3 regions of the Pseudomonas sp. GOM7 genome follow, and region 3 is predicted to be linked to each of the others. Evidence: predicted binding sites of a transcription regulator. Region 3 holds the regulator's gene; each other region holds the start of a gene.
What was found. Region 3 encodes FliA, which starts transcription of late flagellar genes. Its sites were predicted from a motif close to CTAAAGTTTNNNNNNNNNNNGCCGNTAA; they were not measured.
Positions count from the first base shown of each region.

Region 1 (4,477 bases), 1.1 Mb from region 3:
ATCGAGTTCCACGAACTGCTCGGGCGCTGCCGCTTCCGCGACTGCAAGCATGACCGCGAACCGGGCTGCGCCCTGCTGCAGGCCCTGGAGGATGGGCGCATCAAGCCGCAGCGCATGGCCAGCTACCGGCACATCATCGCCAGCCTGCCACAGGACGATTACTGACGGTTGAGCTGGTCGAGCGAGGTGCCGCCGCTGTCGAAGATGTTCAGACGCTGACGTAGCTGGTCGGCGGGCAATGCGTCAGTCTCGGGGGTGCCCTTGGCACCACTGTCCGGCGCACTGCCAGGCGTTCCTGCTGGCGCCGCTCCCTCTTGTGCAGGCGCGGCCTCACTGCCCTGCTCACCCTCGATATCGCGCTGGGCACGCTTGGTCAGAACGACGATATCGATGCGCCGATTGACCGGATTGAACGGATCTTCACGGTCGAACAGCGCCGACGAGGCATAGCCCACCACCCGTGCCACCTGCTCGTCCGGGTAGCCACCGGCGACCAGAGTACGCCGCGCTGCATTGGCGCGGTTGGCCGACAGCTCCCAGTTGCCGAAGTCGCCGCGCCCAACGAAGGGCTTGGCATCGGTATGGCCGCTGATGCTGATCTTGTTCGGCACGGCCTTGATGGTGTCGGCCATGGCCAGCAGGATGTCCTCGAAGTAGGGTTGCAGCTCGGCACTGCCAAGGGCGAACATCGGCCGGTTCGCGGCATCCATGATCTGGATGCGCAGGCCATCCTGAGTGATCTCGAACAGGATCTGATCCTTGAAGCGCTGCAGCTCGGGGTTTTCCTCCACCTTGTTCTGCAACTCCTGCAGCAGCAGCTCCAGACGCTCACGCTCCATCTTGTCGGCCAGGGTCTCGATCTGATCGGCGCTGACACTGGTTTCGTCCGGCTGACTCTCCGGCGTTTCCGAGACATCCGGGTTGAGGGTGCGCTCGGGTGCCGGCGTCGGCGTGCCACCCAGGTCGATGGCGTAGGGGCTGGCACTTTCGGTGAAGCCGATGGGATCCTGGAAATAACCGGAGATGGCCTTCTTCTGCTCGGGGGTGGCCGAGGTCATCAGCCACATCACCAGGAAGAACGCCATCATGGCGGTGGCGAAGTCGGCGAAGGCGATCTTCCAGGCACCACCATGGTGCCCGCCCGCGGTCTTCTTGACCCGCTTGACGATGATGGGTTGGTTGTTCTCCATCGCTTAGCTGCCGCGCATGGCCTGCTCGAGCTCGCTGAAGCTCGGGCGATGGGCCGGGTACAGCACCTTGCGACCGAACTCCACGGCCAGCGTCGGCGGCATGCCGGAAGCAGAAGCGACCAGGCTCGCCTTGATCGCCTCGTAGAGATTCACCTCTTCCTTGGCATCGTGCTCGAGCGCGTTGGATAGCGGCCCGAAGAAACCGTAGGAGGCAAGAATGCCGAGGAAGGTCCCCACCAGTGCCGTACCCACCTTCTCACCGATCTGCGCGTTGTCCGCCTCGGCCAGGATCGACATGGTAATCACGATACCCAGTACCGCCGCCACGATACCCATGGCCGGCATACCGTCGGCCACCTTGGCCACAGCATGGGCCGGGTGTTCCAGTTCTTCCTTGAGGCTGGCCAGCTCCATGTCGAACAGCCCCTCCAGCTCGTGCGGCGCCATGTTGCCGGACGACATGATGCGCAGGTAATCGCAGATGAACGCGGTCATGCGCGCATCCTTGATCACCCCGGGGTACTTGCTGAAGATCGCGCTGGCGTTGGGATCCTCGATATCGGCCTCGATGGCCATCATGCCTTCGCGTCGGCTCTTGTTGAGAATCTCGTAGAGCAGCTTGAGCACTTCAAGGTAATAGGTATGGGTGAAGCGGGTGCCGAACATGCTCAGGGATTTCTTGAACACCAACATGAACATGTTGCCCGGGTTGGACTGCAGGAACGCCCCTAGTGCCGCACCGCCGATGATCAGAACCTCGAAAGGGTGGATCAATGCCATGAACTTCCCGCCCGAAAGTATGAAGCCACCGAGCACGCAGCCAAAAACGACAATGATGCCTATGATTTTTACCATGGAATAAACGCTTGCAGAGCCTAGTGGATGGGTTATTGAAAACAACCCTTCTAATTATCGGAACTTATACGCCAGACTATAGCCAGTTAAGGTCAAAAGCCAGTTTGGCTCACGTTGAAGATGCCGACCCCCAAACCCATGCCGCGCAGTCTCGATGCCTGGTTGCAGCTACTGGGCCCTTTACGCCTGCCTCTCGAGCAGACGCAGCATGCGCATCTTTGCCGCACCCTGGCCGACAGCCGCAAGACCTGGCGCGACATGGCCGACCAGATAGAGCTTAGCCCAACCTTCGCGCTGCAAATATTGCGTGAGGCCAACCAGTCCGGCGGCAGCCTGAGCGAGCCGGCCGACAGCCTGGAAGCCGCCCTCGCCCGCCTGGGCCTTGCACGCTGCGAAAACCTGCTCAAGCAGACGCCTTCGATACCGGAAGCGGAAATTCCCCAGTCCCTGCGCCAGATCCTGCTGATCAGCCAGCATGCCAGCCAACAGGCGCGCGGCCTGTTCGGCACGCGCCTGGCCCGCTTGTGGAATGAGCTGCATGGTTGCAGCCTGCTGTTTCTCGCACCGCTGTGGCCCCTGCTCAACAGCTACCCACAACTGTTCAACACCTGGGAGCAGCGCGTGCTGGTCAAGGGCGAGCCGGCCAACAAGGTCGAACATGAACTTCTGGGTGTTTCGCTGATCCAGCTCTGCTTGAAACTGGCCGAGCGCTGGCGCCTGCCGGAATGGATCGTGCGCAGCTACCAGCTACTGGCCCGCGATCGCCGGCAACTGGTCAAGGCGCTGCATATCGCCCGTGACAACGAACATCCTCTGCATCAGCAGCAGATGCTCGACGCCGACATTCCTCTGCGCCACTGGCTGACCCAGCCCAGCAATTGCGTATTGCTGGCCAACGGCCTGGCCGTGTCGGCGCACCATGCCTGGAATACCGACCACTGCCTGCGCTGGCAACGCCTGGTCGGGCTCTATCTGCAGATACCGCTGAGCGACGTGCAACAGCAGGTGCACCAGCAGGCAGTCAGTAGCGCCAGAACCGGGCACGATCCCAGCCTCTGGCACCCGGCACAAGCACTGCTGTGGCCCTGGCAGGCACGCCATCTGGTGTCCGCCGAGCCGCGCGCGGGCGCGGCCAAGCAGGCCGTGCCCGAGGTCTGGCGCCAGCAGTGCATGCGCCTGATTCGCGAGCCCAGCGACTTCAGCAACTCGCAACAATTGATCACCTGCGCTCGCGATGCCCTCCAGGCCTGTGGTCTGCAGCGCATCCTGCTACTGCTTGCCGACCGCCAACATACGCGCCTGCAAGCGCAACAGAGCGCTGGCCTGGGCAAGGCCGCACAAGGGCTCAACCTCGACCCGGCCAAGAGCCATATCCTGCGCCGCCTGCTCAGCCAGCCAGGGCAGTTGCGCCTGACCCCGGACAATGCCGCGCAGTATTCGGCCCTGCTGCCAGGCGAACTCAAGGCGCTGTTCGTGGGCGAGCACCTGCTGCTGCGCTCACTTGCCAACAATGGTCGAGTGGTCATGCTGCTGCTCGCCGACCAGGGCGGGCAGCCGTTCACCGAGAGCGGCCTGCAGGCCTTTGCCAAAACGGCGCAATGCATCGAGCGCGCCCTGAGCAACTTCAGCAAACGCTCACGCTGAGGGCAAAGCCACAAGCCTGGCGACCTTTCCGCTACAATCGGCCTCTTTCCATTGCGGGAGGCCCCATGTCCCCCTTCGCCGATCTGCCGCTGGTCATAGAGCCCGCCGAGCTCGCCGCACGCCTGGATGCGGACGACTTGATACTGGTCGATCTCAGCAGCGCTGCACGCTATGCCGAAGGGCATATTCCCGGCGCGCGCTGGGTCGATAGCAAGCGCACCCAGCTCGGCCAGCCCCCGGCGCCTGGGCTACTCCCGGAGTTGCCGCAGTTGCAAGCGCTGTTCAGCGAGCTGGGCCATCGTCCGGATGCCACCTACGTGGTGTACGACGATGAAGGCGGCGGCTGGGCCGGCCGCTTCATCTGGCTGCTGGACGTCATCGGTCATCCCCGCCAGCACTTTCTCAACGGTGGCTTGCGCGCCTGGATCGGCGAAGGCCGCCCGCTCAGCCAGAGCGTGCCAGAGCCGGGCGACAGCCCCGTGCAGTTGAGCCTGAGCGAAGCCCCGACCGCCACGCGCGACTACCTGCAAGCACGCCTGGGCGCATCCGACCTGGCCATCTGGGATGCGCGCAGCGCCGAGGAATACCGCGGCGAAAAGCTCAACTCGGCAAGGGGCGGGCATGTTCCAGGCGCAATCAACTTCGAGTGGACAGCCGGCATGGATGGCCAGCGTGATCTGCGCATCCGCACGGACATGGCCGAGGTGCTCGACGCACTCGGCATCACGCCAGACAAGGAAGTGATCACCCACTGTCAGACCCACCGCCGCTCCGGCTTCACCTATGTG
Region 1 covers NZ_CP113519.1:4,659,745-4,664,221, forward strand. The annotation lists gene rsgA (small ribosomal subunit biogenesis GTPase RsgA) at 1-165, shown strand, start outside; gene motB (flagellar motor protein MotB) at 159-1,190, opposite strand; gene motA (flagellar motor stator protein MotA) at 1,194-2,045, opposite strand; gene OU800_RS20675 (HDOD domain-containing protein) at 2,166-3,689, shown strand; gene OU800_RS20680 (rhodanese-like domain-containing protein) at 3,755-4,477, shown strand, end outside.
Region 1: the regulator FliA is predicted to act here: its motif matches at 2,100-2,127, upstream of motA (flagellar motor stator protein MotA).

Region 2 (4,477 bases), 1.9 Mb from region 3:
CCGGATAATCCTTGCGCCGCAGCAGAGTCATACCCAGCACTTCGGTATAGAAGGCGATGGACTTGTCCAGGTCGCCCACGCGCAGCATGGTATGCAGCAGTCTCATCAGGTTTTCCTCTTCTGGAAAGCAGAACCCCGGCACTTGGCCGGGGTCCTTGTGAGGCAAGAATTTCAGCTTAGCAGGCCGTTGAAAAACGTAGGCGAGGCAGGCAAGACAAGGCAAAAACGGCCGAAAAAGCGCAGTTTACGAGTTGTAAATGAGCATTTTGAGGCCGTTTTTAACGCAGTATTGCCAACGCAGGTAGTTTTTCAACAGCCTGTTAGACCAGCTTGCGGCCCTTGCCGGCAGCGATGCGCATACGCAGGGCGTTGAGTTTGATGAAGCCCGCCGCGTCCTGCTGGTTGTAGGCGCCGCCATCTTCCTCGAAGGTCGCGATGTTGGCGTCGAACAGCGAATCGTCGGACTTGCGGCCGGTGACGATGACGTTGCCCTTGTACAGCTTCAGGCGCACCACCCCGTTCACGTTGGCCTGGGAAGCGTCGATCATCTGTTGCAGCATCAGACGCTCCGGGCTCCACCAGAAACCGTTGTAGATCAGGCTGGCGTATTTCGGCATCAGTTCGTCTTTCAGGTGCGCCACTTCGCGGTCGAGGGTGATCGACTCGATGGCGCGGTGAGCCTTGAGCATGATGGTGCCGCCGGGGGTCTCGTAGCAGCCACGGGACTTCATGCCGACGAAACGGTTCTCGACGATATCCAGACGGCCGATGCCGTTCTCGCCACCGATGCGATTCAGCTCGGCCAGCACCTGCGCCGGGGTCATCGCCTTGCCGTCGATGGCAACGATGTCACCGCCCTGGTAGCTCAGCTCGATGTAGGTGGGGGTGTCCGGCGCCGCTTCCGGCGACTTGGTCCAACGCCACATGTCTTCTTCATGCTCGGTCCAGGTGTCCTCCAGCACGCCACCTTCATAGGAGATGTGCAGCAGGTTGGCATCCATGGAGTACGGCGACTTCTTCTTGCCGTGGCGCTCGATCGGGATGGCGTGCTTCTCGGCATAATCCATCAGCTTCTCGCGCGACAGCAGATCCCACTCACGCCACGGCGCGATGACCTTGACGCCCGGCTTCAGTGCATAGGCGCCCAGCTCGAAACGCACCTGGTCGTTGCCCTTGCCGGTGGCGCCGTGGGAGATGGCATCGGCGCCGGTCTCGTTGGCAATCTCGATCAGACGTTTGGCGATCAGCGGACGGGCGATGGACGTACCCAGCAGGTACTCGCCTTCGTAGATGGTGTTGGCACGGAACATCGGGTAGACGAAATCACGCACGAACTCTTCGCGCAGGTCGTCGATGTAGATTTCCTTGACGCCCAGGGCCTGGGCCTTGGCGCGAGCCGGCTCGACCTCCTCGCCCTGGCCGAGATCGGCGGTGAAGGTCACCACTTCACAGTTATAGGTATCTTGCAGCCACTTGAGGATCACCGAGGTGTCCAGGCCACCGGAATAGGCCAGAACTACCTTTTTGACGTCCGCCATGCCATCACTCCACGGGTTGTACGGTAAAACCCGTGATTCTACTGGCCTCACGCCCTAATTTACAGGGGCGCGACAGACAGAGTTGACGAAGCGACGCCAAAGCGCTTCAGGACGGCTGGCTGCCGGGCGGATCGGCCGGCGTCGGAGCGGGCGCGCTCTGCTGCGGTACCTCGGCTGGCGGCACACGATCCAGACGCAAGGTCGCCCGGCGATTCTTCGCGCGATTGGCCTCGCTGGTGTTCGGTACCAATGGATAGCGTTCGCCATGGAAGCGCACGGTGATCTGCTCGACAGGAATACCGTGAGCCTTGAGGTATTCCTGCACCGCCAGGGCGCGGCGGCGTGATAGGTCGCGGTTGGTCAGACGGTTACCACTGTTGTCGGCATGGCCGTCGATCTGGAAGCTGTTGATGGTCGGGTCGGCCTTGACGAACTCGAGGATGATGTCGAGCTTGGCCTTGGCCATCGGGTCGAGGTCGATACCGCCGCCGGGAAAGCCGATCTGCGCCAGGCGAATCTGGTCGAAGTTCACCGGCAGCAGCTTGGCGGTACAGGCTTCGTAATCTTCATAGGCCTTGTGGAATTTCACAGGCAGCAGGCGCACCTCCAGCCTGTCGCCGCCATTGAAGGTGCGATGCCGCACCAGCGGGCTGCGCCCTTCCAGCAGGCCGGCGAGCAGACGCGCGCCCTGCTCCTGCGAGCTGTTGAACGGCACCTCGCCATTGGCGACGCTGACCACGCCGAGGTTGATGTCGCCGCGCCCCGGTTGCCAGGGTGCGGCAGCCGCCAACAGGGTTGCCGAGCCATTGCCGAGCCAGTGCTCGCGGGCCTTGAGGCGGAAAGTGACCTGTTCACCCGCGCGACGGACGAACTCGCCGCTGCCGAAGTTGCTGATCGGCTGGCTCAGGCGACACTCAAACTTGTCGCCCTCGACCGTCCACTCCACCTTTTCCAGCCGCGTCTGGAAGCTGATGGCATGCGCCGGCAGACACAGGGGCATGCCGGCCAGCAGGCTGATCAGAAGGTAATTGGGCGCACGCACGGTCGACTCCACGGCGGTTCACGGCATTCTCACGGGGTATCGGTCGGGCGCGCGGAAACTTGACCCCCTGCGTGCGATTGTCGCGCTGGCGCGAGCGCGAAGCGGCGCTTTTCAGGTACCATGCGGCCACGTTTTACCCGCCTGGAAGCCCCCATGTCCGACCGTCTGACTCTTCTGCGTCCCGATGACTGGCACATTCACCTGCGCGATGGCGCGGTGCTGCCACACACCGTCGGCGACGCCGCGCGCACTTTCGGCCGCGCCATCATCATGCCCAACCTGGTACCGCCGGTGCGCAACGCCGCCGAAGCCGACGCCTATCGCCAGCGCATCCTCGCGGCACGCCCGTCCGGCAGCCGCTTCGAGCCGCTGATGGTGCTCTACCTCACCGACAACACCAGCCCCGAGGATGTGCGCGCGGCCAAGGCCAGCGGTTTCGTGCATGCGGCCAAGCTCTACCCGGCCGGCGCCACCACCAACTCCGACTCGGGCGTCACCAGCATCGACAAGATCTTCCCGGTACTCGAAGCCATGGCCGAAGTCGGCATGCTGCTGCTGGTGCATGGCGAAGTGACCCGCGCCGAGATCGACGTGTTCGACCGCGAGAAGACCTTCATCGACGAACACCTGAGCCGCGTGGTCGAGCGTTTCCCCACCCTGAAAGTGGTGTTCGAGCACATCACCACCCGTGACGCGGTGCAGTTCGTCGAGGCCGCCTCGGCCAACGTCGGCGCCACCATCACCGCCCACCACCTGCTGTACAACCGCAACCACATGCTGGTCGGCGGTATTCGCCCGCACTTCTATTGCCTGCCGATCCTCAAGCGCAACGTGCACCAGGAAGCCCTGCTCGATGCTGCCACCAGCGGCAACCCCAGGTTCTTCCTCGGCACCGACTCGGCACCGCACGCCAAGCACGCCAAGGAAGCGGCCTGCGGCTGCGCCGGCTGCTACACCGCCTATGCCGCCATCGAACTCTATGCCGAGGCCTTCGAGCAGCGCGGCGCCCTGGACAAGCTGGAGGCCTTCGCCAGCTTCCACGGCCCGGACTTCTACGGCCTGCCGCGCAACACGGACAGCATCACCCTGGTGCGTGAAGAATGGACAGTGCCGGCCAGCCTGCCGCTGGGCGACAACAGCGTGGTGCCGCTGCGCGCCGGCGAAACCCTGCGCTGGAAACTGCTGGAGGGCCAGGCATGAGCGAAGACAACTACGACGACGAACTCGAACCCAGCCTGCCGGCCGGCCCGCGCACGCCCATGGCGGCGCGCTTTCGCGGCTACCTGCCGGTGGTCGTGGATGTCGAGACCGGTGGTTTCAACAGCGCCACCGACGCCCTGCTGGAAATCGCCGCCACCACCATCGCCATGGACGAGAGCGGCTTCCTCTACCCGGATTACACCCATTTCTTCCGCATCGAGCCCTTCGAGGGTGCCAATATCGAAGCGGCGGCGCTGGAATTCACCGGCATCAAGCTCGACCATCCGCTGCGCATGGCGGTGAGCGAGGAGCATGCCCTGGGCGAGATCTTCAAGGGCCTGCGCAAGTCGATCAAATCGGCCGGCTGCAAGCGCGCGATCCTGGTCGGCCACAACAGCAGCTTCGACCTGGGTTTCCTCAATGCCGCGGTAGCGCGTTGCGGCATCAAGCGCAACCCCTTCCACCCCTTCTCCAGCTTCGACACCGCCACCCTGGCCGGCCTCGCTTATGGTCAGACCGTGCTGGCCAAGGCCTGCCAGGCTGCCGGCATCGAATTCGATGGCAAGGAGGCGCACTCGGCGCGTTATGACACCGAGAAGACCGCCGAGCTGTTCTGCGGCATCGTCAACCGCTGGAAGGAAATGGGCGGCTGGGACGAGTTCGATCAGTAATCCCCTCCTCGCGCGCGAGCCTGAAG
Region 2 covers NZ_CP113519.1:1,699,931-1,704,407, reverse strand. The annotation lists gene gloA (lactoylglutathione lyase) at 1-106, opposite strand, end outside; gene OU800_RS07650 (argininosuccinate synthase) at 321-1,538, opposite strand; gene OU800_RS07645 (flagellar protein MotY) at 1,645-2,580, opposite strand; gene pyrC (dihydroorotase) at 2,734-3,780, shown strand; gene rnt (ribonuclease T) at 3,777-4,451, shown strand.
Region 2: the regulator FliA is predicted to act here: its motif matches at 2,617-2,644, upstream of OU800_RS07645 (flagellar protein MotY).

Region 3 (4,477 bases):
CTCGTCGAGTAGCGACTCGAATTCACTGTCGGTGATCTCGTCGCTGGCTGGGGCTGCCGGCACAGCCTCGCTGGCCGGAGCCGCAGAACCACTGGCCGGTGCGGCTGGCGCAGCGAACTGCCCCTTGCCGTGCAACTGATCGAGCAGTGCCTCGAACTCGTCGTCGGTGATTTCATCACCGGCAGGCTCGTTTGCTGGCGCACTGGCAGCCGCGGCGGCTGGCGCAGTTGCGGCTGCCGGTGCGGAGAACTGGCCCTTGCCGTGCAACTGATCGAGCAGCGACTCGAACTCGTCGTCGGTGATTTCATCGCTGGCACTCGAGGCGGCTGCCGGCGACTCGGCAGCCGCCTCCTCGCCCAGGGCATCGAGCAACTGGGCGAACTCGCTGTCGGTGATATCGGAAGAGGCCGGCGCCGCTGCGACAGGCTCGGGCTCGGGTTCCGGCTCAGGTTGCGTCACCTCTTCGACGGCAGCAGCGGGGCCGGCCGCCTGCTCGGCACCGGCTGGCTCGGCCAGGCGTGCCAGTGCCGCCAACAGCTCGGGCGAGGCCGGGGTCAGCTCGGTACGCTCACGTACCTGGTTGAACATGCCGTTGACCGCATCCAGCGCAGCCAGCACCACGTCCATCAGCTCGGCATCGACGCGGCGCTCGCCCTTGCGCATGATGTCGAAAACGTTCTCGGCAATGTGGCAGCACTCCACCAGCTCATGGAGCTGGAGGAAGCCCGCGCCACCCTTGACGGTGTGGAAGCCACGGAAGATGGCATTGAGCAGGCTCATGTCATCCGGTCGACTTTCCAGTTCGACCAACTGCTCGGACAACTGCTCGAGAATCTCTCCGGCCTCTACCAGGAAGTCCTGGAGAATCTCTTCATCGGCGCCGAAGCTCATGGGGGTGCTCCTTAGAATCCAAGACTGGACAGCAGGTCGTCGACATCGTCCTGACTGGAGGCGACATCATCACGCTTATCGGCATGAATCTGCGGACCTTCACCATGAGATGGCGCTTTCTGTTTCTGTTGTTCGGCACGCAGTACTTCGTGGTCATGCTCGATGCCGGCGAAGCGATCCACCGAGCTGGCCATCAGTACCAGCTTGAGCAGATTGCTCTCGACCTCGGTAACCAGTTGAGTGACACGCTTGATCACCTGACCAGTGAGATCCTGGTAGTCCTGCGCCAGCAGGATGTCGTTGAGATGGCTGGACAACTTGTTGCCATCACGCTCGCTACGCGCGAGGAACAACTCGATGCGCTTGGCCAGCTCACGGAAACCGTCGGCACCGATTTCACGGCGCATGAAGCGGCCCCACTCGGCACCCAGGCTCTGCGCTTCATCGGCCAGGTCATTGACCAGAGGCGCGCTCTGCTCGACCAGATCCATGGTGCGGTTGGCCGCCCGCTCGGTCATGGTGACCACGTAGTTCAGGCGCTCGGTGGCGTCGGCGATCTGCGACAGCTCCTTGGCATGCGGCATGCGTGGATCGAGCTGGAAATTGACGATGGCATTGTGCAGTTCGCGGGTCAGCTTGCCGACTTCGTGATACAAGCCACGGTCACGAACCTTGTTCAGTTCGTTGATCAGTTGCACCGCATTGCCGAAATTGCCTCTTTCGAGGCTATCGACCAATTCGCGGGCATTTTTCTTCAGGGACGACTCGAGTTCGCCCAGTGTGGAATCATCGTGTTCCATAGCACCCTCGCGGCCGACATCAGCCGTTGACCCGCTCGAAGATCTTCTCGATCTTTTCCTTCAGCACCTGGGCGGTGAAGGGTTTGACCACGTAGCCGTTCACACCGGCCTGAGCGGCTTCGATGATCTGGTCACGCTTGGCCTCGGCCGTGACCATCAACACCGGCAGATGCTTGAGGCGCTCGTCGGCGCGCACCGCGCGCAGCAGGTCGATGCCGGTCATGCCGGGCATGTTCCAGTCGGTCACCAGAAAGTCGAAGCTGCCGCTTTGCAGCATGGGCAACGCCGACGTACCGTCATCAGCCTCCGCCGTGTTGGTAAAGCCCAAATCACGCAAGAGGTTCTTGATGATCCGTCGCATCGTCGAGAAATCGTCAACGATGAGGATTTTCATGTTCTTGTCCAAGTCGACCTCCGTACAGTCCCAAACGTATTGCGCTTGCAAATACGCCTTCTAATCGTGAAACCGGCCCAGCAATATCGTTGCTTCTGCCTCAACCCGCCCGCCATTCCATCAGGCGCGAGCGCAAACGCGCCGCACACTGACTATGAATCTGACTGACTCGCGACTCACTGACGCCAAGCACTTCACCGATTTCCTTCAGGTTCAGTTCTTCATCGTAATACAGCGCCAGCACCAGACGTTCACGCTCCGGCAAGCCGGCAATGGCGTTGGCCAAAGCCGCCTGGAAACGTTCATCTTCGAGATCCCGCGAAGGTTCGAGGTGGGTGTGCCCGGCTTCTTCATGCAACCCGCCGTGTTCGCCGTCCTGCAGCAGGTCGTCGAAACTGAACAGGCGGCTGCCCAAAGTGTCGCCAAGGATGCCGTAGTAATCTTCCAGACTCAATTGGAGTTCGGCCGCAACCTCGTGATCTTTAGCGTCTCGCCCCGTTCTGGCCTCCACGGCGCGGATCGCATCGCTGACCATGCGGCTGTTGCGGTGCACCGAACGCGGCGCCCAATCCCCCTTGCGCACCTCGTCGAGCATGGCGCCACGGATGCGAATACCGGCGAACGTCTCGAAACTGGCGCCCTTGCTGGAGTCGTATTTGCGTGAGGCTTCGAGCAGGCCGATCATGCCGGCCTGAATCAGGTCGTCGACCTGAACGCTGGACGGCAAGCGCGCCAACAGGTGATAGGCGATGCGCTTGACCAGCGGCGCGTAGCGCTCGATCAACTGATACTGGGAATCCTGCGCCTGAGCCTTGTTGTACATACGAAGTCCAGAGGCTGCTGTCATACGGCCGAATCTGCAGTCGGTTGTTTCACCAGGCGCTCGACGAAGAACTCCAGATGACCGCGCGGGTTGGCTGGCAAGGGCCAGGTGTCGACCTTCTGCGCGATCGCCTTGAACGCCAGCGCACACTTGGAGCGTGGAAAGGCCTCGTAGACGGCGCGTTGTTTCTGCACCGCCTTGCGTACGCATTCGTCGTAGGGCACGGCACCGACGTACTGCAAGGCGACATCGAGAAAACGATCCGTCACCTTGGTCAGCTTAGCAAAGAGATTGCGTCCTTCCTGCGGACTGTGCGCCATGTTGGCCAGAACGCGGAAACGGCTGATGCCATGGTCACGGTTGAGCAGCTTGATCAGGGCGTAGGCGTCGGTGATCGAGGTGGGCTCGTCGCACACGACGACGAGAATCTCCTGAGCCGCGCGAACGAAGCTGACCACCGCATCGCCGATGCCGGCAGCGGTATCGATCACCAGCACGTCGAGGTTCTCGCTGATGTCGCTGAAGGCCTGGATCAGGCCGGCATGCTGCATCGGTGACAGGTTGACCATGCTCTGCGTACCGGACGCTGCCGGCACGATGCGGATGCCACCAGGCCCTTGCAGCAGCACTTCACGCAGCTCGCACTCACCGGCAATCACGTCGGCCAAGGTGCGCTTGGGGGTCAGTCCAAGCAACACGTCGACATTGGCCAGACCCAGGTCGGCGTCCATGAGCATGACTCGGCGACCGAGATCGGCCAGGGCCATGGACAGATTCACCGACACGTTGGTCTTGCCGACGCCACCCTTGCCGCCGGTCACCGCGATCACCTGTACGGGATGCATACCCATGTTCTCTACACACCTTGTCTAACTTCGACTTGGCCTAGCGGCCGTTAGTCCCTGCGGAAAAAACGCAGGGCTTGCAACACTTTAGCGCGTCAGCCGACTCGCCGCGCGGTTCCTTGATAAAGACCGGCGAACAATTGCGCCATGGCATCCTCGCTCGGCTCTTCGGCGGCTTGCAGACTCACGGCGCGGCTGACCAACTGATGGCTACGCGGCACCTGCAGGTCATCCGGAATACGTGGCCCATCAGTGACATAGGCTACCGGCAGACGCTGGCCTATGGCCAGGCCCAAAACCTCGCCCAGGCTCGCCGCCTCGTCCAGCTTGGTCAGTATGCAGCCGGCAAGACCGCAGCGCTTATAACTATGGTAGGCCGCTTTCAGCACTTGGTTTTGACTGGTAGCAGCCAGAACCAGATAATTTTTTGCCTTCAGCCCACGTGCGGCCAGGCTCTCGAGCTGCAGGCGCAGGGCCGGGTCATTGCTTGGCAGGCCGGCGGTATCGATCAGCACCACGCGTTTCTTCGCCACAGGCGCCAGGGCTTGCAGCAGAGACTGCCCTGGGTCGACCTGAGTCACCGAGACGCCAAGGATGCGCCCGAGGGTCTTGAGCTGCTCCTGCGCGCCGATGCGGTAACTGTCCATGCTCACCAGGGCGACCTGCTGGGCGCCATGCTTGAGCACGTAGCGCGCCGCCAGCTTGGCCAGCGTGGTGGTCTTGC
Region 3 covers NZ_CP113519.1:3,554,227-3,558,703, forward strand. The annotation lists gene OU800_RS15655 (chemotaxis protein CheA) at 1-891, opposite strand, end outside; gene OU800_RS15660 (protein phosphatase CheZ) at 903-1,691, opposite strand; gene OU800_RS15665 (chemotaxis response regulator CheY) at 1,711-2,085, opposite strand; gene fliA (RNA polymerase sigma factor FliA) at 2,186-2,932, opposite strand; gene fleN (flagellar synthesis regulator FleN) at 2,929-3,759, opposite strand; gene flhF (flagellar biosynthesis protein FlhF) at 3,849-4,477, opposite strand, start outside.